One region of the uncultured Azonexus sp. genome, then DNA from elsewhere that is predicted to be linked to it. Evidence: predicted binding sites of a transcription regulator. Region 1 holds the regulator's gene; each other region holds the start of a gene.
What was found. Region 1 encodes FNR, which switches genes on or off when oxygen is low (the NO sensors DNR and NnrR bind a similar motif). Its sites were predicted from a motif close to TTGANCTAGNTCAA; they were not measured.
Positions count from the first base shown of each region.

Region 1 (6,451 bases):
AGGTCAGCGCGACGGCGATCCAGAAACGGCGGACCTCCTGCCGATAGACCCGTTCCTTCTCCTGCTTTTCCCGCTCGCGGGTTCCGGCATCGACCAGGGTCGCAGAAAAGCCAGCCTTGGCCACCGCCGCGATCACCGCATCCGGCCCGACCCCGCTCAGGCGTACACGCGCCCGCTCGGCGGCCAGATTGACGTTGGCCTGCATGCCGGCCTGGCGGTTGAGCACCTTTTCCAGGCGCGTGGAACAGGCGGCACAGGTCATGCCGCCAATGGCGAATTCGATCACCTGTTCCGCACTGTCAGGCGGGGTCTTGTCAGTCACCTCAGACGTTCTCCATCAGGTAGGGCAAAGCGTACAGGCCGTAAATCCCGAAGCCGAGAATCAGCAGGCCGGACAAGATACGGACCACGGGCCGGCGGACAAATTCGTTGAGCCGCGAAAAAAGGATGCCGGCGAGCAGCAGATTGGGCAGGGTTCCCAGCCCGAAAGCCAGCATCAGGGCGGCGCCACGCCCGGCCGAACCGGCCGACAAGGCACTGGCCAGCGCGCTGTATACCAGTCCGCAAGGCAGCCAGCCCCACAACAGGCCCAGCGGAAAGGCCTGACGGACGGTGGTGGCCGGCAGGAAGCGCCGGGTCAGCGGCTGGATGCGGCGCCATAGCGCCTGGCCGGCGCGCTCGGTGAACGCCAGCGCCCGGGTCGCACCGAGCAGGTAAAAACCCAGCGCGATCAGCATCAGGTTGGCAAACAAGTAGAGGATCAGCCGCGCCGGCACCTGCCCTTCCAGCCCCAGGCTGGCCGCACCGAGGGCACCGGCCAGGGCGCCGGCAGCGGCATAGGAGAGGATGCGACCGCCGTTGTAGGCCAGGTGCATCGACCAGCGCGACGCACCGCCCATGGCCAGGGCGCCGACAATACCGCCGCACATGCCGACACAATGTGCGCCGCCGAGCAAACCGACAAGGAACAGGGCAAGAAAACCGGTATCGGGCATGAAACAGGGCTGGACAGGAAACAGACGGGAAGTTTAACCCGCCCGCCCCTCCGCCGGCACCGTCAGATCACCTTCGAGTAACGCGTACGCTGCCGGTCGGCGCGCAGGTAGCGGTCGAAGGCCATGGCGATGACGCGCACCAGCATGCGCCCCGGCGGCAGCACGGTGATCCATTCGCGTTCGATCTTGAGCAGACCACCGCGCTCCAGCTCGCGCAAATCCTCGATCTCGGCGGCAAAGTACTTGTGGAAGTCGATCAGGTGCGCACTCTCGATGCTCTCGATCGACAGCTCGAAATGACACATCAGCGCCTGGATGATCGAGCGGCGCAGGATGTCGTCGGCGGTCAGTTCGATGCCGCGAATCACCGGCAGCATCGGCGCGTCGAGCCGGTCGTAGTATTCGTCCAGAGTCTTGACGTTCTGGTAGTAGGTCGGCCCGACCTTGCTGATCGACGAAATGCCGAAGGACAGCATGTCGCAATCGGCATAGGTCGAGTAGCCCTGGAAATTGCGGTGCAGGCGGCCCTGACGCTGGGCCACGGCCAGCTCGTCGTCGGGCTTGGCGAAGTGGTCCATGCCGATGAACACATAACCGGCGTCGGTCAGTTTCTTGATCGCCAGCGCCAGGATCTGCAGGCGCGCATCCGGCGTCGGCAGGTCGGCATCGGCAATCCGCCGCTGCGGCTTGAACAGGCCCGGCAGGTGCGCGTAGTTGTAGATCGACAGACGATCCGGGTCCATCGCCAGCACCCGCTCCAGGGTCCGGTTGAAGCCCATCACGCTCTGGTGCGGCAGGCCGTAGATCAGGTCGATCGACACCGACTTGAAGCCGCTGGCGCGCGCCGCCTTGATCACGTTGAAGGTTTCCTCTTCGCTCTGCACGCGATTGACGGCGACCTGGACCTTTTCGTCGAAATCCTGGACGCCGACGCTCATCCGGTTGAAACCGAGCTCGCCGAGCAGGGCCACGGTGGCCGCATCGACCTTGCGCGGATCGACCTCGATCGAGTACTCACCGCCGTCGAGCAGCTTGAAGTGCTTGCGCGTCTCGGCCATCAGCTGGCGCATCTCGTCGTGCGACAGGAAGGTCGGCGTACCTCCGCCCCAGTGCAGCTGGATGACCTCGTGCTCACCGTCGCGGCCTTCGAGCGAAGCGCTCTGCAGGGCGAGTTCCTTGCCCAGGTACTTCAGGTACTTGGCACTGCGCCCGTGATCCTTGGTGATGATCTTGTTACAGGCACAGTAATAACAGATGGTGTTGCAGAAGGGGATGTGGAAGTATAATGACAGCGGCCGGCTGATACCGCCGATGTTGCGCTTGCCGAGCCAGAGCGCTGCAGCCTCCGAGTCGAATGCTTCGACAAAGCGGTCTGCGGTGGGATACGACGTATAACGCGGGCCGTTAACGTCAAAACGGCGAATGATCTGTGGATCGAAGACGAGGTTTTCAGTTGCGAAATTCATTTAACATAGCGCCAAGTTTAGGCTCGATTATGTGGGGATGGATCGCAGTTCCGGTTGACATGGATCAAGCCAACGCAGGTTGCCAATGCCCAACACAATCCCGTTGAATCAGGAAATTACGCTGACCGTCATCAAGACGGCCTGCTCCAACTGCAACCTGCGCGAACTGTGCCTGCCCTTCGGTCTCAGCCTTGAGGAACTCGAGCGTCTCGACGACCTCATTTCGACCCGCCGCCGGATCAAACGCGGCGATCACCTGTACCGTGCCGGCGAGGCTTTCGACTCGATCTACGCGATCCGCAGCGGCTTCTTCAAGACCGACGTGCTGCTCGAAGACGGCCGCGACCAGGTGACCGGCTTCCAGATGGCCGGCGAACTGCTCGGCCTCGACGGCATCAGCACCGAACACCATACCTGCAACGCCATCGCCCTCGAGGACAGCGAGATCTGCGCGATCCCGTTCAACCGGCTGGAAAGCCTGTCGCGCGAGATCCACAACCTGCAGCACCACTTCCACAAGGTGATGAGCCGCGAGATCGTCCGCGATCACGGCGTGATGATGCTGCTCGGCACGATGCGCGCCGAAGAGCGCCTGGCCGCCTTCCTGCTCAACCTGTCACAGCGCTTTACCGCACGTGGCTTCTCGCACGCCGAGTTCTACCTGCGCATGACGCGCGAGGAAATCGGCAGCTACCTCGGCCTCAAGCTGGAAACCGTCTCGCGCGCCTTCTCGAAATTCCAGGAAGAAGGCTATATCGCGGTGCAGCAGAAGCATATCCGCATTCTCAACGTAAACGGCCTCAAGGCGCTGATGAACCACCGCGCCTGAGTTTCAGCGCGCCGGTTCAAGACGCAGCAGCTTGCCGTCAGGCGCGTCGGTAAGCAGGTAGATCAAGCCGTCCGGCCCCTGACGGACATCGCGAATCCGACCTTCGCGCCCGCTCAGCAGGCGCTCTTCATGCACCACCCGCTCGCCGTCGAGTTCCAGGCGGACCAGCATCTGGTATTTCAGCGCGCCGACGAACAGGTTGCCGCGCCACGCGGGAAAACGCTCGCCGACATAGAAGGCCATGCCCGACGGAGCAATCGACGGCGTCCATTGGTACAGGGGCTGCTCCAACCCCTCGCGATGCGTGCCGACGCCGATTTTCGTGCCAATCACGTAATTCACCCCGTGAGTGATCACCGGCCAGCCGTAGTTGCGTCCTTTGCGCACGATATTGATCTCGTCGCCGCCCTGGGGGCCGTGCTCATGGGTCCACAAAGCGCCGCTGACCGGGTGCAGCGCCGCCCCCTGGACGTTGCGATGGCCGACGCTGAAAATTTCCGGATGCGCACCGGCCACTCCCCGCCAGGGATTGTCCGCTGGCACCCGACCATCGTCGTGCAGCCGGACCTGCTTGCCGGCCAGATCGTCGAGCTGCTGCGCCCGTGCCATCGTGCCGCGATCGCCCTGGCTGATGTGCAGGAAGCCGTCCCGGTCGAACACCAGGCGCGAGCCGAAATGCTGCCCACCGGACGATTTCGGCCTTTGCCGGTAAATCACCCGCAGGTCTTCCAGCCGGTGACCGGCGGCATCGGACACCCAGCGTCCGCGCGCCACCTCGGTACCAACCCCGCCCTCGCCGGCCGCGGCGTAGCTCAGGTAAATCCAGCCGTTGGCGGCAAAGTCCGGATGCAGCACGACGTCGAGCAAACCGCCCTGTCCGCTCGCCGCAACCGCCGGCACGCCCGCCACCGGGCGCGGATCGACACGACCGTCGGCCGCCAGCAAGCGCAGGCGCCCCGGCCGCTCGCTAACCAGCATGCGACCGTCGGGCAAAAAAGCCAGCGCCCAAGGATGCACCAGCCCCTCGCTGAGCACGCGCACCCGGAAATCCTCGCGTTCGCTGCGCAGCACCTCGGCCTGCGCCGGCAATCCCAGACCAGCCACCAGACCGGCGACCATCAACAGACGTTTCATCGGCATTTCCTCGTCATCGACTCAGGCCCAGCCACAGGCGTTCGCCGGGCTGATCCCAGTAAGGCTGTTCGCCGAAGCGCTGCTGCAGGAAATCGATGAAGGCGCGTACCTTCAGCGGCAGATGGCGATTCGGCAGATGCACGGCGTAGATGAAGCGTTCGATCGGCACATAGCCCGGCAACACTTCGACCAACCTTCCGGCCTGCAGTTCGCTGCCGATGATGAAGGTCGGCAGCAGCGCCAGGCCGAGACCGCCGAGGACGGCCTGCGACAGTGCCTCGTCGTCGTTGATGCGCAGCGAACCTGACACCGGCACCGAAATGTCGCCGTCCGGCCCCTGCAGGTGCCAGAAACCCTGCGTCGTCAGATAGGTGTAGTCGAGACAGTTATGCCGAGCCAGATCGGCAGGCACCTGCGGCACGCCCCAGCGCGACAGGTAGGCCGGGCTGGCGCAGATCTTCCGCCGGATCGGCGCCAGGCGCCGGGCGACCAGGTTGCCGCCGGGCTCCGGAGCGATACGCAAGGCCAGGTCGTAGCCTTCGTCGACCAGATTGACCAGGCGGTCACTGATCGTCATGTCCACCGACAGCTCCGGGTACTGCAGCATGAAATCGGCCAGTGCCGGCGCCACGTGCAGCGTGCTGAAAGCCACCGGCGCACTGAAGCGCAGCTTGCCGCGCGGCGTCTGGTGCAGGCTGCCGATGGTGCTGTCGGCGCGCGCCAGTTCGTCGAGGATGCGGTCGCAATGCTCGAAATAGGCCTCGCCCACTTCGGTCAGGCTCAGCCGGCGCGTACTGCGCTGCAGCAGGCGGACGCCGAGCGCCGCTTCCAGCCGGGCCACCGACTTGCTCACCCGGGATTTGGAAATTCCCAGGCGCAAGGCCGCCCCGGAAAAACTGCGGGCCTTGACCACCTGGGCGAACAGCAGCATGTCGTTGATGTCGTGCATGGCACATCCATTGTTTCCGTAATGGAAACAGTCTTATTCAAACTTGCCGACTTATCAAGACCAGCCTGTGCAACTAACATCCTTGGTCCATTAATTTGCTTGGCTGAGCCAAACACACGAAACAGAAAAAACACATTAAATGCAACAGACTAACCTGATCATCAGCGAGATGGATTTCGTCCGCCTGATGGCTATCCAGCCGCCTCCGGATCTGCGCGCGGAGCTTGAGCGCGCCATTGTTATCCCAGACGACTCAATGAAAACTAACATCGTCACCATGGGCTCGCGCGTGCGCTACACCGAACACGAGACCGGCAACAGCCGCGAAATCGAGATTGTCTTCCCGGAAGAAGCTGAAGCCGCTGCCGGCAAGGTCTCGGTTTTTGCGCCGGTCGGCGCCGCCTTGATCGGCCTCGGCGTTGGCCAGGAGATCGAGTGGGACTTTCCGGGCGGCAGCACCCGCCGGCTGACCGTGGTTGAGGTCATCCAGCCAGAAAAACAAGCAGGACACTAATCACATCAAGGGAGACCCGATCGTGCGCTACACCTCATTCCATGACTTCACCCAACATGTTGCCGCACGAAACCCCGGGCAACCCGAGTTCCACCAGGCGGTGGATGAAGTCATCGAAAGCCTCTGGCCCTTCATCCAGCAGCATCCGAAATACGCCGAACAGGGCCTGCTCGACCGCCTGGTCGAGCCGGAGCGGGTGGTCATGTTCCGTATTTCCTGGGTCGACGACCACGGCGACGTCCAGGTCAATCGCGGCTACCGCATCCAGCACTCGTCGGCCATCGGTCCGTACAAGGGCGGCATCCGCTTCCACCCGTCGGTCAACCTGTCGATCCTCAAGTTCCTGGCTTTCGAGCAGACCTTCAAGAACGCCCTGACCACGTTGCCGATGGGCGGCGGCAAGGGCGGTTCCGACTTCGATCCGAAGGGCCGCAGCCCGGGTGAGGTGATGCGCTTCTGTCAGGCCTTCGTCAGCGAACTGTTCCGCCACATCGGCAGCGACACCGACGTGCCGGCCGGCGACATCGGCGTCGGCGGCCGCGAGGTCGGCTTCATGGCCGGCAT
Region 1 is NZ_CALJNI010000006.1:37,530-43,980, forward strand. Features, by position in the region: gene Q0799_RS05605 (cation-translocating P-type ATPase) at 1-322, opposite strand, end outside; gene Q0799_RS05610 (sulfite exporter TauE/SafE family protein) at 324-995, opposite strand; gene hemN (oxygen-independent coproporphyrinogen III oxidase) at 1,058-2,461, opposite strand; gene fnr (fumarate/nitrate reduction transcriptional regulator Fnr) at 2,547-3,290, shown strand; gene Q0799_RS05625 (PQQ-dependent sugar dehydrogenase) at 3,294-4,424, opposite strand; gene Q0799_RS05630 (LysR family transcriptional regulator) at 4,438-5,373, opposite strand; gene rnk (nucleoside diphosphate kinase regulator) at 5,513-5,887, shown strand; gene gdhA (NADP-specific glutamate dehydrogenase) at 5,910-6,451, shown strand, end outside.

Region 2 (6,451 bases), on a different contig from region 1:
TTGCCTGCCTCAACCTGGCCGGCCGCCATACCGAGCAGATTTCCGAGGCCAATTGCCAGGCGGTGCAGGCCATGGCCCGGCAATTCGCACTGGCGCTCGAACGCCAGGTCCTGGAGGAACGCCAGCGCCTGGCCGCCAGCGTTTTCGCCAACGCCCACGAAGGCATCATGATCACCGATGTCAGCGGCCGCATCGTCGAGGTCAACCCCACCTTCAGCGAACTGACCGGTTTCAGCCGGGACGAAGCCATCGGCCAGAACGCCGGCCTGCTCAACTCCGGTCACCACGACAGCGCCTTCTACCGCGAGATGTGGCATGCCATTCGCCATCACGGACACTGGCGCGGCGAAGTCTGGAACCGCAAGAAATCCGGCGAGATCTTCGTCGAACTGCTGACCATCTCCGCCGTCCGCAGCCCGGACTCGACGATCACGCACTTTGTCGGCATTTTTTCCGACATCACGGTGCTCAAGGAACACCAGCAGCGGCTCGAACACCTGGCGCATTTCGATGCCCTGACCCAGTTGCCCAACCGCATGCTGCTCGCCGACCGCCTGCAACTGGCCATGGCCCAGGCGGCACGCACGCACGGACTGTTGGCGGTCTGCTATCTCGACCTCGACGGTTTCAAGCCGGTCAACGACCAGTACGGCCATGCCGCCGGCGACCGCCTGCTGATCGAGGTCGGACAACGGCTCAAGAGTTGCGTGCGCGGCGGCGACACGGTTGCCCGCCTGGGTGGCGACGAATTCGTGCTGCTGCTGGCCGGGCTCGGCGACATCCACGAATGCGACCAGGCCCTGAACCGGATTGCCACGACCTTGACCCGCCCCTTTGCCGTTCCCGGCGGCGAGGCAAGCATTTCCGCCAGCATCGGCGTCACGCTTTACCCCAACGACGGCTCCGATGCCGATACCCTGCTGCGCCACGCCGACCAGGCCATGTACGTAGCCAAGCAGGCCGGACGCAACCGCCACCACCTGTTCGACCCGGAGAACGACCGGCGCGCCAGGCAGCGTCGGGAGGACATCACCCGTATCGGTGAAGCGCTCGCGAGCGGTGAATTCACCCTGCATTACCAGCCCAAGGTCGACATGCGCCAGGGCCGGGTGATCGGCGCCGAAGCCCTGATCCGCTGGCAACACCCGGAACGCGGCCTGCTGCTGCCGCAGGACTTCCTGCCGACGGTCGAAGGCAGCGAGCTGGCCATCGATCTCGGCAACTGGGTCATCCGCACCGCCCTCGATCAGCTTGCCCATTGGGCACAGGCCGGCCTCGATCTGGCGCTGAGCATCAATATTGCCGGCGAACATCTGCAGCACCCGGAATTTGCCGACATGCTGGCCGCCGAACTCGCCGCCCACCCCGAAGTGCTCCCCGAACGCCTTGAGCTGGAAGTCCTCGAAACCGCCGCCATCGAGGATGTCGGCCGGGCCGCCGAACTGTTCGAAACCTGCCGCAAACTCGGCGTCAGTTTCGCCCTCGACGACTTCGGCACCGGCTATTCCTCGCTGACCTATTTCCGCCGCCTGCCGGCCGAAATGCTCAAGATCGACCAGTCCTTCGTCCGTGACATGCTCGACGACCCGGAGGATCTGGCCATCGTCGAAGGCGTCATCGGCCTGACCCGGGCCTTCCGCCGCCAGGTGATCGCCGAAGGCGTGGAAAGCGTCGAACACGGACTGGTCCTGCTGCTACTCGGTTGCGACCTGGCCCAGGGCTTCGGCATCGCCCGCCCCATGCCGGCAAGCGAACTACCTGACTGGATCGGGAATTTCCGGCCCGACGACCTGTGGAGTTCAGCTTCGTCCTTTGCCTGGTCGCGCGAAGACCTGCCGCTGCTGATCGCCGAAGTCGACCACCGCCGCTGGCTGAAAACCCTGGACAGCCACCTGGCCGACGACAGCGGCCTGCTGCCGATCCCGGAACTGGACGAACGAGCCTGCGGTTTCGGCCGCTGGTATCACGGCGCCGGCACACGACGCTACGGACACATCCCGGTTTTCGCGCAGATCAACGCAACACATCACCGTCTGCACGAAATGGCCAGGCACATCCTCAACGCCAGACAGGCCGGCCTGCCCGAAGCCATCCCGGAGCTGCTGGAGAAACTCAGGGAAGCCAGCGGCGAACTGGCGCACCTGCTGCAGGAACTGCAGGCGGAAATCCTGCTCGGCGCTCAGACCAGAAGGCGGTAAGCCGGCGAATCCAGCCCGCGGACGGCGGCCAGCAGGGCATCGATGGCCTTCGGCCGGACGAAGCAGCTGCGCCAGGCCAGGGCCACCCGGCGCGACGGCTCGGGCGGCGTAAACGGGATGACGCTGATCATGTCGTTGCTGTAGGGATGCTGGAGCGCACCGTCGGGCAGCACTGACACCCCCAGACCCGACGCCACCATGCAGCGGATGGTGCCGATCGAGTGGCCGAGGCGGATGTCGGTTTCCGGACTGCTGACCTGCGGACAGGCGCCCAGCACCTGATCGCGAAAGCAGTTGCCGGCCTTGAGCAGCAGCACTTCGTCGCCGGCCACTTCCTCCGGCGCGATCGCCGAGCGCGTCTCCCAGACGTGGCCGCGCGGTACGATGACCTTGAACACCTCGTCGTAGAGGGGCCGGGTGAGTACGCCGGGCAGATCGAAGGGCAGGGCCAGGATGGCCACGTCGATATCGTTGTCGCGCAGCATGTCGGCCAGGTTGGCCGTCATGTTTTCCTCGATCACCAGCGGCATGTTGGGCGCCACCGCCTTGAGCGAGTGGATCAATTGCGGCAGCAGGTAGGGGCCGATGGTATGGATGACGCCAAGCCGCAACGTACCGTCGAGCTGGTCGCGGCCGCGCTGGGCGATCTGGCGAACTTTCTCGGCTTCCTCCAGCGCCAGTTGCGCCTGTTCGACGACCCGGGCACCGACCAGGCTGGGGCTGACGAAGCCCTTGCCCCGTTCGAACAACTGTACACCGAGCTCGTCTTCCAGGCGGGCGATGGCCACGCTGAGCGTCGGCTGACTGACCGAACAACGTTCGGCAGCACGGCTGAAATTCTTTTCCTGGGCAAGAGCCACGATGTAGCGCAATTCGGTCAAGGTCATCCGTTTCACATCCTCCGGGCATGGATCATACCCTCATCGCTTATAGGGTCTACCTATGACCACTATAGTTGAAACCCATGAAAAACATTGACTTGGATCAAACCTGGCATATCGAGCATCGGGACAATGACCTGACAACTTTTATCAACGAGGGAGAAACACGATGAAACATACCATTCTGTCGACAGCCGTCGCCCTGGTATCCGGCATCGCCATTCAGTCCGCTGCACTGGCTGCTGCCGACGAACCGATCCAGCCGATCAAGCCGCCGGCAAGCATCAACATCGGCATGGTCGAACTGGGCAAGAAGCTCTATTTCGATCCGCGCCTGTCCAAGTCCGGGATCATGTCCTGCAACACCTGCCACAACCTGTCGATGGGCGGTACCGACAACATCCCGACCTCGGTCGGTGACAAGTGGCAGCAAGGTCCGATCAACGCACCGACCGTACTCAACTCCAGCCTGAACCTGGCCCAGTTCTGGGACGGCCGCGCAGCCGACCTCAAGGCCCAGGCCGGCGGCCCGATCGCCAACCCGGGCGAAATGGCCTTCACGCACACCCTGGCCATCAACGTCCTCGAATCGATCCCGGCCTATGTCCGCGAGTTCAAGCTGGTCTTCGGCAAGGACAAGATCGACATCGACCAGGTCACCACCGCCATCGCCGAATTCGAAAAGACCCTGGTCACGCCGAACTCCCGCTTCGACCAGTGGCTGCTCGGCAACAAGACGGCACTGACCAAGGAAGAACAGGAAGGCTACAAGCTGTTCAAGGATGTCGGTTGCATCGCCTGCCACAACGGCGAGGCCGTCGGCGGCAATTCCTTCCAGAAGATGGGCCTGGTCGAGCCGTACAAGGGCAACATGCCTGACGGTCGCGCTGCAGTGACCGGCAAGGATGCCGACCGCTTCAACTTCAAGGTACCGACCCTGCGCAACGTCGAACTCACCTATCCGTACTTCCACGACGGTGCCGCCAACACGCTGACCGAAGCCGTCGACGTCATGGGCCGCCTGCAACTGGGCAAGAAGTTCACCAAGGACGAAAACGCCAAGATCGTCGCCTTCCTGAAGACCCTGACCGGCGACCAGCCGACCTTCATGCTGCCGATCCTGCCGCCGTCTTCGGATTCGACCCCGCGTCCGACGCCGTTCAACTGACCGGTCGTCCTACCTCTCTATTTTCGGGGGCTTCGGCCCCCGTTTTTTTCCTGTTTGATTCACCTCAATCTGTCGGTACACTTGCGCGTCCATAATCTGCACCTGATTTTCCCGGGTATCCAACATGCTGGAAGCTGACAATCTGGAATGCGTGCGCGGCGAGCGCCGCCTGTTCTCAGGCCTCGGCTTCACGCTGGACGCAGGCGAACTCCTTTACCTGCAGGGCCGCAACGGCGCCGGCAAGACCAGCCTGCTGCGCATGCTGATCGGGCTGCTGCCCCCGGAAACCGGCGAAATCCGCTGGCACGGCAAACCCATCCGCAAGCAGGCGGACGAGTACCACGCCGCCCTTTGTTACCTCGGCCACCTGAACGCCATCAAAGAAGAATTGACGCCGCTCGAGAACCTGCTCGCCGCCGCCCGCCTAGCCGGCGAAGCCTTGTCCGAGGACGATGCCATCGACGCACTCGAACAGGTCGGTCTCGCCGGGCGCGAGGACCTGGCCTGCAAATACCTGTCGCAAGGCCAGAAACGCCGGGTGGCACTGGCCCGCCTGGTGATCGACCGGCGGCCGCTGTGGATCCTCGACGAACCCTTCGTCGCCCTCGACGTCGCCGCCGTCGACTGGCTGGCCGGCATCATCTCCGGCCACCTGCAACGCGGCGGCATGGCTGTGATGACCACCCACCAGCCGGTTGCCATTCCCGCCGGCACGGTCCGCGAACTACGCATCGGCTGAGAACGGAATCCATGTCCAACATCGTCTTCTCCGTCATTGCCCGCGACCTGAAACTGGCCATGCGCCGCCAGGCCGACATCGTCTCGGCGCTGTTCTTCTTCATCATCGTCGTCAGCCTGTTCCCGCTCGGCATCGGCCCCGAACTCGACCTGCTGCGCCAGCTCGCCCCCGGCGTGCTATGGGTCGCGGCATTGCTGGCAACCATGCTGTCGCTGCCCCGGCTGTTCGCCGACGATCATCGCGACGGCACACTCGAACAACTGGCGCTGTCGCCACACCCGCTTGGCCTGGTGGTTACCGGGAAAGTAATCGCTCACTGGCTGGTTTCCGGCCTGCCGCTGGCCCTGATCGCGCCCGTCCTCGGTATCCAGTTCGACCTTTCCGGCGAAGCCCTGCTCGTGCTCACCGGCGCCATCCTGCTCGGCACGCCGGCGCTGTCCGGCATCGGCGCCATCGGCGCAGCGCTGACGCTGGGCCTGCGCGGCGGCGGTGTACTTTTGTCCTTACTTGTTCTCCCGCTCTACATTCCGGTGCTAATATTCGGGGCTGGCGCAGTTGACGCGACGGTGTCCGGTCTCGGGGGGGAAGGACATCTATCACTGCTCGCTGCAATGACCATCGCTGCAATCGGTTTCGCCCCCTGGGCGTCGGCTGCGGCCCTGAAGATCGCCCTCGAATGAACGACCGCTTCAACCTCTACCGCTTCTCGTCTCCGGCCACCTTCTACCCGCTGGCCGGGAAAATGATCCCCTGGTTCATCGCCGCCGGCACCCTGTTCGGGCTGGCCGGCCTGTACATCGGCATGCTCGTCGCGCCGACCGACTTCCAGCAGGGCGAGGGCTACCGGATCATCTTCGTGCATGTCCCGACCTCATGGATGAGCATGTTCATCTATCTGGTGATGGCCTTCTGGGCCGCCATCGGGCTGGCCTTCAACACCCGCCTGTCGGGCATGATGGCGCAGGCCCTGGCCCCGACCGGCGCGCTGATGGCCTTCCTCTCGCTATGGACCGGCGCGCTGTGGGGCAAGCCGATGTGGGGCACCTGGTGGGTCTGGGATGCCCGCCTGACTTCGGAACTGATCCTGCTCTTCCTCTACATCGGCTACATGGCGCTGGTCGCCGCCATCGACGACGCCCGCCGCGCCGACAAGGCCGGCGGCATCCTGCTGCTGGTCGGCGTGGTCAATATTCCCATCATCTATTTCTCGGTGAAGTGGTGGAACACCCTGCACCAAGGCTCCAGCGTCAACCTGACCAAGTCGTCGATGGCCGAAATCATGCTCTGGGGCATGTTGCTGATGGCCCTGGCCTTCTGGATGTATTCGATCGCCGTGGCCCTGGCCCGGGTGCGCACCATCATTCTTGAACGGGAGTGCCATACCGACTGGGTCCGGGCCGAACTGACGGGAGGCAAGGCATGATCCACTGGAACAGTTTTTCCGATTTCCTCGCCATGGGTGGTT
Region 2 is NZ_CALJNI010000004.1:263,207-269,657, reverse strand. Features, by position in the region: gene Q0799_RS04045 (EAL domain-containing protein) at 1-2,198, shown strand, start outside; gene Q0799_RS04040 (hydrogen peroxide-inducible genes activator) at 2,180-3,085, opposite strand; gene Q0799_RS04035 (cytochrome-c peroxidase) at 3,249-4,247, shown strand; gene ccmA (cytochrome c biogenesis heme-transporting ATPase CcmA) at 4,372-4,986, shown strand; gene ccmB (heme exporter protein CcmB) at 4,998-5,666, shown strand; gene ccmC (heme ABC transporter permease CcmC) at 5,663-6,409, shown strand; gene ccmD (heme exporter protein CcmD) at 6,406-6,451, shown strand, end outside.
Region 2: a site for FNR is predicted at 3,173-3,186, ahead of Q0799_RS04035 (cytochrome-c peroxidase). Genes of this name have one in related genera too.

Region 3 (6,451 bases), on a different contig from region 1:
CAAATGCCCGGTTCACCGGGCCTTGTCGCAGTCTTTCCAGCTCGATTGCAAACTTGTCGATTAGGTGAAACCCGAGGGCAATACCCGCATTTTTTGCATGGTATTGCCCACTCGAGTATGAGAAAATATTGCACTGCACAATCCGCGTAAAAACAATAGCCTGAAAAGAGAGCCAGCATGTTGGAACAGCACTATCTGACCGCACTTTTCGAACCGAAGTCAGTTGCCGTAATCGGCGCCTCGGACCGCGAAAACTCCGTCGGTAACGTCATCTTCAAGAACATCCTCGGCTCGGGCTACAAGGGCCGCCTGTACGCGATCAATCCGAAACACGAGACGATCCAGGGCCAGCCGGCCTACAAGTCGATCGAGGAAATCGGCGCCCGCGTCGAGATGGCGGTCATCGCCACCCGCCCGCAGACGGTGCCGCAGATCATCGAACAGTGCGGCCGCAGCGGCGTGCGCAACGTCATCGTCATCGCCTCGGGTTTCTCCGAAGCCGGCCACATCGGCGCCGCGCTCGAACGCAAGGTAATGGAAATCGCCCGTTCCTACAACGTGCGCGTGCTCGGCCCCAACTGCCTCGGTATCATCCGCCCCGAACTCGGCCTCAACGCCACCTTCACCCGCGCTTCCGCCGCGCCCGGCAACCTGGCCCTGGTCTCGCAGTCCGGCGCCATGTGTTCGGCCGTGCTCGACTGGGCGCAGGCCAACCAGGTCGGTTTCTCGTCGGTCATCTCGCTGGGCATGACCGCAGACGTCGATTTCGGTGAAATCCTCGATTACCTGATCTACGACAGCCGCACCCATTACATCCTGATGTACGTCGAAGGCATCCGCCACGCCCGCCGCTTCATGAGCGCGTTGCGTTCGGCGGCGCGGATCAAGCCGATCATCCTGCTCAAGGCCGGCCGTCACGAAGCCGGTTCGCACGCCGCCCGCCTGCATTCGGGCATGGCCGCCGTTTCCGATACCGTCTTCGACGCCGCCGTGCGCCGTGCCGGCGTCGTCCGCGTCAAGAACGTCGGCCAGCTGTTCTACGCGGCCAAGGCACTCGCCTCCAAGTTCCGCCCGCAAGGCGACCGCCTGGCGATCATCACCAACGGCGGCGGCCCGGGCGCCATGGCGGCCGACCGCGCCGGCGACCTCGGCATTCCGCTGGCCGAACTGGCCGCGGAAACCATCGGCAACCTGAACAAGGTGCTGCCGGCCAGCTGGTCGCACAGCAACCCGATCGACATCGGCGGCGACGCCACCCCCGAACGCTACCGCGACGCCCTGCTGTCGATCTCGCAGGACCCGAACGTCGACAGCACCCTGGTCATGCTCTCGCCGCAGGCGATGACCGATCCGATGGGCGTGGCCCAGGCGATCATCTCGATCTCCGACAAGCTCAACCGCCGCATCATCTGTTGCTGGATGGGCGAAGCCCAGGTGGCCGAATCGCGCAAGCTGCTCGAGGATTCCGGCATTCCGGCATTCCGCATGCCGGAAACGGCGATCGAGCTGTTCCACCACATTTCCAAGTACTACCGTAACCAGAAGCTGCTGCTGCAGACGCCGGAACCGACGCGTCAGCACGGGCGCCCGGAAGCCGAAGGCGCCAAGATGCTGATCGAGGCCCTGCTCGCCGAACGGCGCAAGGTACTCTCGGAAATGGAATCGAAGGCCATCCTGCGCGCGTTCAAGGTGCCGGTTGCCCAGACCATGGTTGCCCGCACCGCCACCGAGGCCCTGCTGCTGGCCGAACAAATCGGTTTCCCGGTGGCCATGAAGGTCGATTCGCCCGACCTGCCGCACAAGTCCGACGCCGGCGGCGTCCGCCTCAACATCCAGAATGCGCCGGCGGTACGCAACGCCTATCACGACATCATCGACACGGTACAGAAGCGCAACCCGACCGCCAAGATCAACGGCGTCTCGATCGAGCCCTTCCTGTCCCGCCCGCATGGCCGCGAAATCATGATCGGCGTGCTGCGTGACCCGATCTTCGGGCCGGTGATCACCTTCGGCGCCGGTGGTTTCGACAATGAAATCTTCTCCGACCGCTCGGTCGCGCTGCCGCCGCTGAACAAGTTCCTGGCCAAGGACCTGATCGACTCGACGCGCACCTCCAAGGTGCTCGACCAGTTCCACAACATGCCGCCGGTTGACCGCGAAGCGCTCAAGGAAGTCCTGCTGTGCATCTCGGAAATGGTCTGCGAACTGCCGTGGATCATCGAGATGGACCTCAACCCGCTGATCGTCGACGAGCACGGTGCCATCGCTGCCGACGCCCGCATCGTCATCGACCATGCGGCCAACAGCAGCGGCGACCGCTACGCGCACATGGCGATCTATCCTTACCCGGTGCACCTGATCCAGGACTGGACGATGAACGACGGCAAGGTCGTCACCATCCGCCCGATCCGCCCCGAAGATGCCGACATGGAACAGGAATTCGTCAAGAACATGTCTGACGAATCGCGCTACTACCGCTTCATGGACACCCTGCGCGAACTGACCCAGACCATGCTGGTCCGCTTCACGCAGATCGACTACGACCGCGAAATGGCGCTGGTTGCGACGCTGCCCAACGCCGAAACCGGCAAGGAACACCAGATCGGCGTTGCCCGCTACGTGCTCAATCCGGACGGCGAATCGGTCGAGTTCGCACTGGCCGTCGGCGACGACTGGCAGAAGTGCGGTGTCGGCCGCAAGCTGATGACGGCGCTGATCGACTGCGCCCGCAGCAAGGGCTACCGCGCCGTGGTCGGCGACGTGCTGTCGACCAACAGCAAGATGTTCCGCCTGATGACCAGCCTCGGCTTCACCATCCACCCGCACCCCGACGACACCGCCGTCAAGCGCGTGGTCAAGCCGCTGACCGGCTGATGCAGGTTTCGGAACAAGCCGCGAACCGGCTAACACCGGTTTTGCGGACGCAAAAAAGCCGAGGCATCGACCTCGGCTTTTTCATGTCCGGCGGGGTTTATTCGCCGAAGAAATTCACGTCGTAGGGATAAGGCTTCTGCGCGACCTTCGACTCGGCATTGCGCGCGGTCGACTCGGTTTCCTGCTTCTTGTCCCACCACAGCGCACGACCGGCCTTCTGATCTTCGACCCACTGCGGATTCTTTTCCAGCATTTCGTTCATCCAGCGCGTGTGATCAGACACATAGCCGGTATCGACAACACCCATTGTTCTACCCTCGGATGGAATTGGCACGGGCGCGATTCTAGCACGTTGGCGCGCCCCGGTTCGCCGGCGCGTCTTGCAACAATTACGCAAGAATTTGATCCTGATCACTTGCACAACATCAGAATCTTCTTATAATCGCGCCCTTGTAAGCCTGCGATGGCGGGAAGTTCTGACTTGGGGAGGTCGGACTCTCGCGAAAATCAGAAACTTGGAGACCACATGAAGCCTCATGTGTCCTTGATCGCGGGTATCTTGCTGTCGCTTTGCGCAAGCCGCCGACATCCCCGTATCGCCAGCCCAGGCCGCAGCCGCCAAGACACCATCCGGATCGACCACCGACCACAGCCAGCTCGAAGCCCTCAAAGGCCCGTTCAAGACCGGCCCGGAAGTCAACAAGGCCTGCCTCAGTTGCCATAACCTGGCCTCTCATCAGGTCATGAAGAGCATTCACTGGACCTGGGAAGCCACCAGCAAGACCACCGGCAAGACGCTCGGCAAGAAATGGGCGGCCAACAATTTCTGTGGCTCACCGCTTTCCAACGAAGTACGGTGCACCAGTTGCCATGCCGGCTACGGCTGGACCGACAAGAATTACGACTTCACGCAACAGGAAAATGTCGACTGCCTGGCCTGCCACGACACCACCGGCGGCTATCGCAAATTCAGCACCGATGCCGGCCATCCGCTGTACGAGGACCGTGAATTCGAGCCGATGGAAGGACCGCCGGGCAAGAAACAGTTCAAGGCACCCGATCTGACCAAGATCGCGCAACATGTCGGCAAGCCCGGTCGCAGCAACTGCGGCAACTGCCATTTCAATGGCGGCGGCGGTGATGCAGTCAAGCATGGCGACCTCGACACCTCGTTGAAGAATCCGTCGCGCGAACTCGACGTGCATATGGCCAAGGACGGTGCCAACATGGTCTGTTCCGACTGCCACACCTTCAACGCGCACCAGCCATCGGGCAGCCGTTACGCGGTCAACCCCAAGGACCAGCACGGCTTCGACCTGCCCAAGGACGACCACAACCGTGCTACCTGCGAATCCTGTCACAGCCAGGCGCCGCACAAGCAGGCCAAGATCAACAACCACGCCAACAAGGTCGCCTGCCAGACCTGCCACATCCCGGAATTCGCCCGGGGCGGCGTCGCCACCAAGATGCTCTGGGACTGGTCTACCGCTGGCAAGATGGGAACTGACGGCAAGCCGCTGTTCATCAAGGACGACCACGGCCACCTGAAGTACTCGGCTGCCAAGGGCGACTTCGAATACGGCGAGAATGTCCGGCCCGAGTACAAGTGGTACAACGGCACCGTCGAACAGGTCTCGATCGTCGACAAGCTGGACAAGTACATCGGCGCCGACGGCGTCCTCGAACTGAACCGCATCCAGGGTTCGGCCAGCGACGAAAACGCCCGTATCTGGCCGTTCAAGGTCATGCGCGGCAAGCAGGCCTACGACCCTGTCAACAACACGCTGGTGGTCAACCACGTGTACGGTGACGACGATACGGCGTTCTGGAAAAACTACGACTACGCCAAGGCGATCCAGTCGGGCATGGAAACCGCCGGGCTGCCCTACAGCGGCAAGTTCGATTTCATCGAGACGCGGATGAACTGGTTCACCACTCACATGGTCGCGCCCAAGGAAAAAGCCGTGCCCTGCGCCGAATGCCACACACGTAGTGACGAAGGTCGGCTCGCCAAGATCACCGACATCTACCTGCCCGGTCGCGACCGCAATCCCTGGGTCGACCTGCTCGGCGGTCTGGCCATCGTCGGTGCCATCGGCGGCGGCCTGATCCACGGCCTGGTCCGCATCATCACCCGTCGTCGCAAGGAGAATGAACAATGAGCGTCGAACGCATCTACATCTACAAGCGCTACGAGCGCTTCTGGCACTGGTCCCAGGCCCTGCTGATCATCGGCATGATGATCACCGGGTTCGAGGTTCATGGCAGCTACAGCCTGCTCGGTTTCCAGCAAGCCGTCCAGCTCCACACCCTGGCCGCCTGGACGCTGCTGACCCTGTGGGCATTCACCATCTTCTGGCAATTCACCACCGGCGAATGGCGTCAGTACCTGCCGTCGCTGAAGAACGTGCTGGCGATGGTCAATTACTACCTGATCGGTATTTTCAAGGATGCCCCGCATCCTTTCCGCAAGACCGTGGTGCAGAAGCATAACCCGCTGCAGCGCCTGGCCTACCTCGCCCTACTCGCCTTCATCTCGCCGCTGATCTGGGTTTCCGGCCTGCTTTACCTGTTCTACGGTAACTGGCAAGAACTGGGCATCGCCCAGTACCTGAACCTGGAATGGGTCGCCGTCGCCCATACGCTGGGCGCCTTCATGATCACCGCCTTCTTCTTTATCCACGTCTACCTGACCACCACCGGCCACACCGTCTTCGCCCACATCAAGGCGATGATCACTGGTTGGGAAGAGGTCGACGAGCACCACAAGAAGCACTAGGCCAGACGATTTACCTTGCGTGTTTCGGGCGGGGAGTTCCCCGCCCTTTTTTTATTTGAGCGCTGCCTGCAGGGCCGGCGCATCGCAAACGAATGCAGCCTCCCCAATCTTGCCGGCGTTAACCGGCAACAGGGTCACGCAATCCTTCTTGCGCGGCAGCATGGCCAGGTCGGCTTCCTCACGGCCGAGAACGATCGGGTAAGGCTTCTCGCGCAATTTCGGCAAGGCGAACATGCGCGTGATCAGGCCGGGCATCTTGTGGATGTCGGCCAGATAGACGCGCTTGCTCTGCGCCAGCCAGTCCTTCGGCTGGGCATCGAGCCAGGCAGTGACCAGACCGGCGCCGCCATTGTCGGCAGCGAAAATGACTTGGCGCAGATCGGCCGGAATCACTGCCGGCTTGTCGTGCTGGTCGTTGAGCTTGAGCGCCGGCAGGGTATCGCCGGTGCGCAGAACGTTGGTCTGCGCCTGCGCCGTCAGCGCGCAGACGGCCAGAACGAAGGGAAGCAGGGATAGCTTTTTCATCGATGATCCTCATCAAGTCGGAAAAAAACGGAAACCCCGCCATCGTGCAGACGATGACGGGGGAAGATGTTCAGTTGCAAGAGCCGTCGATCAACTGCGGATCAGGTGATCGAAAGCACTCAGCGAAGCCGTTGCACCGGCGCCCATGGCGATGATGATCTGCTTGTACGGCACCGTCGTGCAGTCGCCGGCGGCAAAGACGCCGGGCACCGAGGTGTGGCCCTTGGCGTCGATGACGATCTCGCCGAACTTCGACAGTTCGAGCGTGCCCTT
Region 3 is NZ_CALJNI010000001.1:214,712-221,162, reverse strand. Features, by position in the region: gene Q0799_RS01000 (OsmC family protein) at 1-64, shown strand, start outside; gene Q0799_RS00995 (bifunctional acetate--CoA ligase family protein/GNAT family N-acetyltransferase) at 178-2,874, shown strand; gene Q0799_RS00990 (DUF3460 family protein) at 2,972-3,181, opposite strand; gene Q0799_RS00985 (tetrathionate reductase family octaheme c-type cytochrome) at 3,462-5,036, shown strand; gene Q0799_RS00980 (cytochrome b/b6 domain-containing protein) at 5,033-5,653, shown strand; gene Q0799_RS00975 (hypothetical protein) at 5,705-6,178, opposite strand; gene ahpF (alkyl hydroperoxide reductase subunit F) at 6,269-6,451, opposite strand, start outside.
Region 3: a site for FNR is predicted at 3,276-3,289, ahead of Q0799_RS00985 (tetrathionate reductase family octaheme c-type cytochrome). Genes of this name have one in related genera too.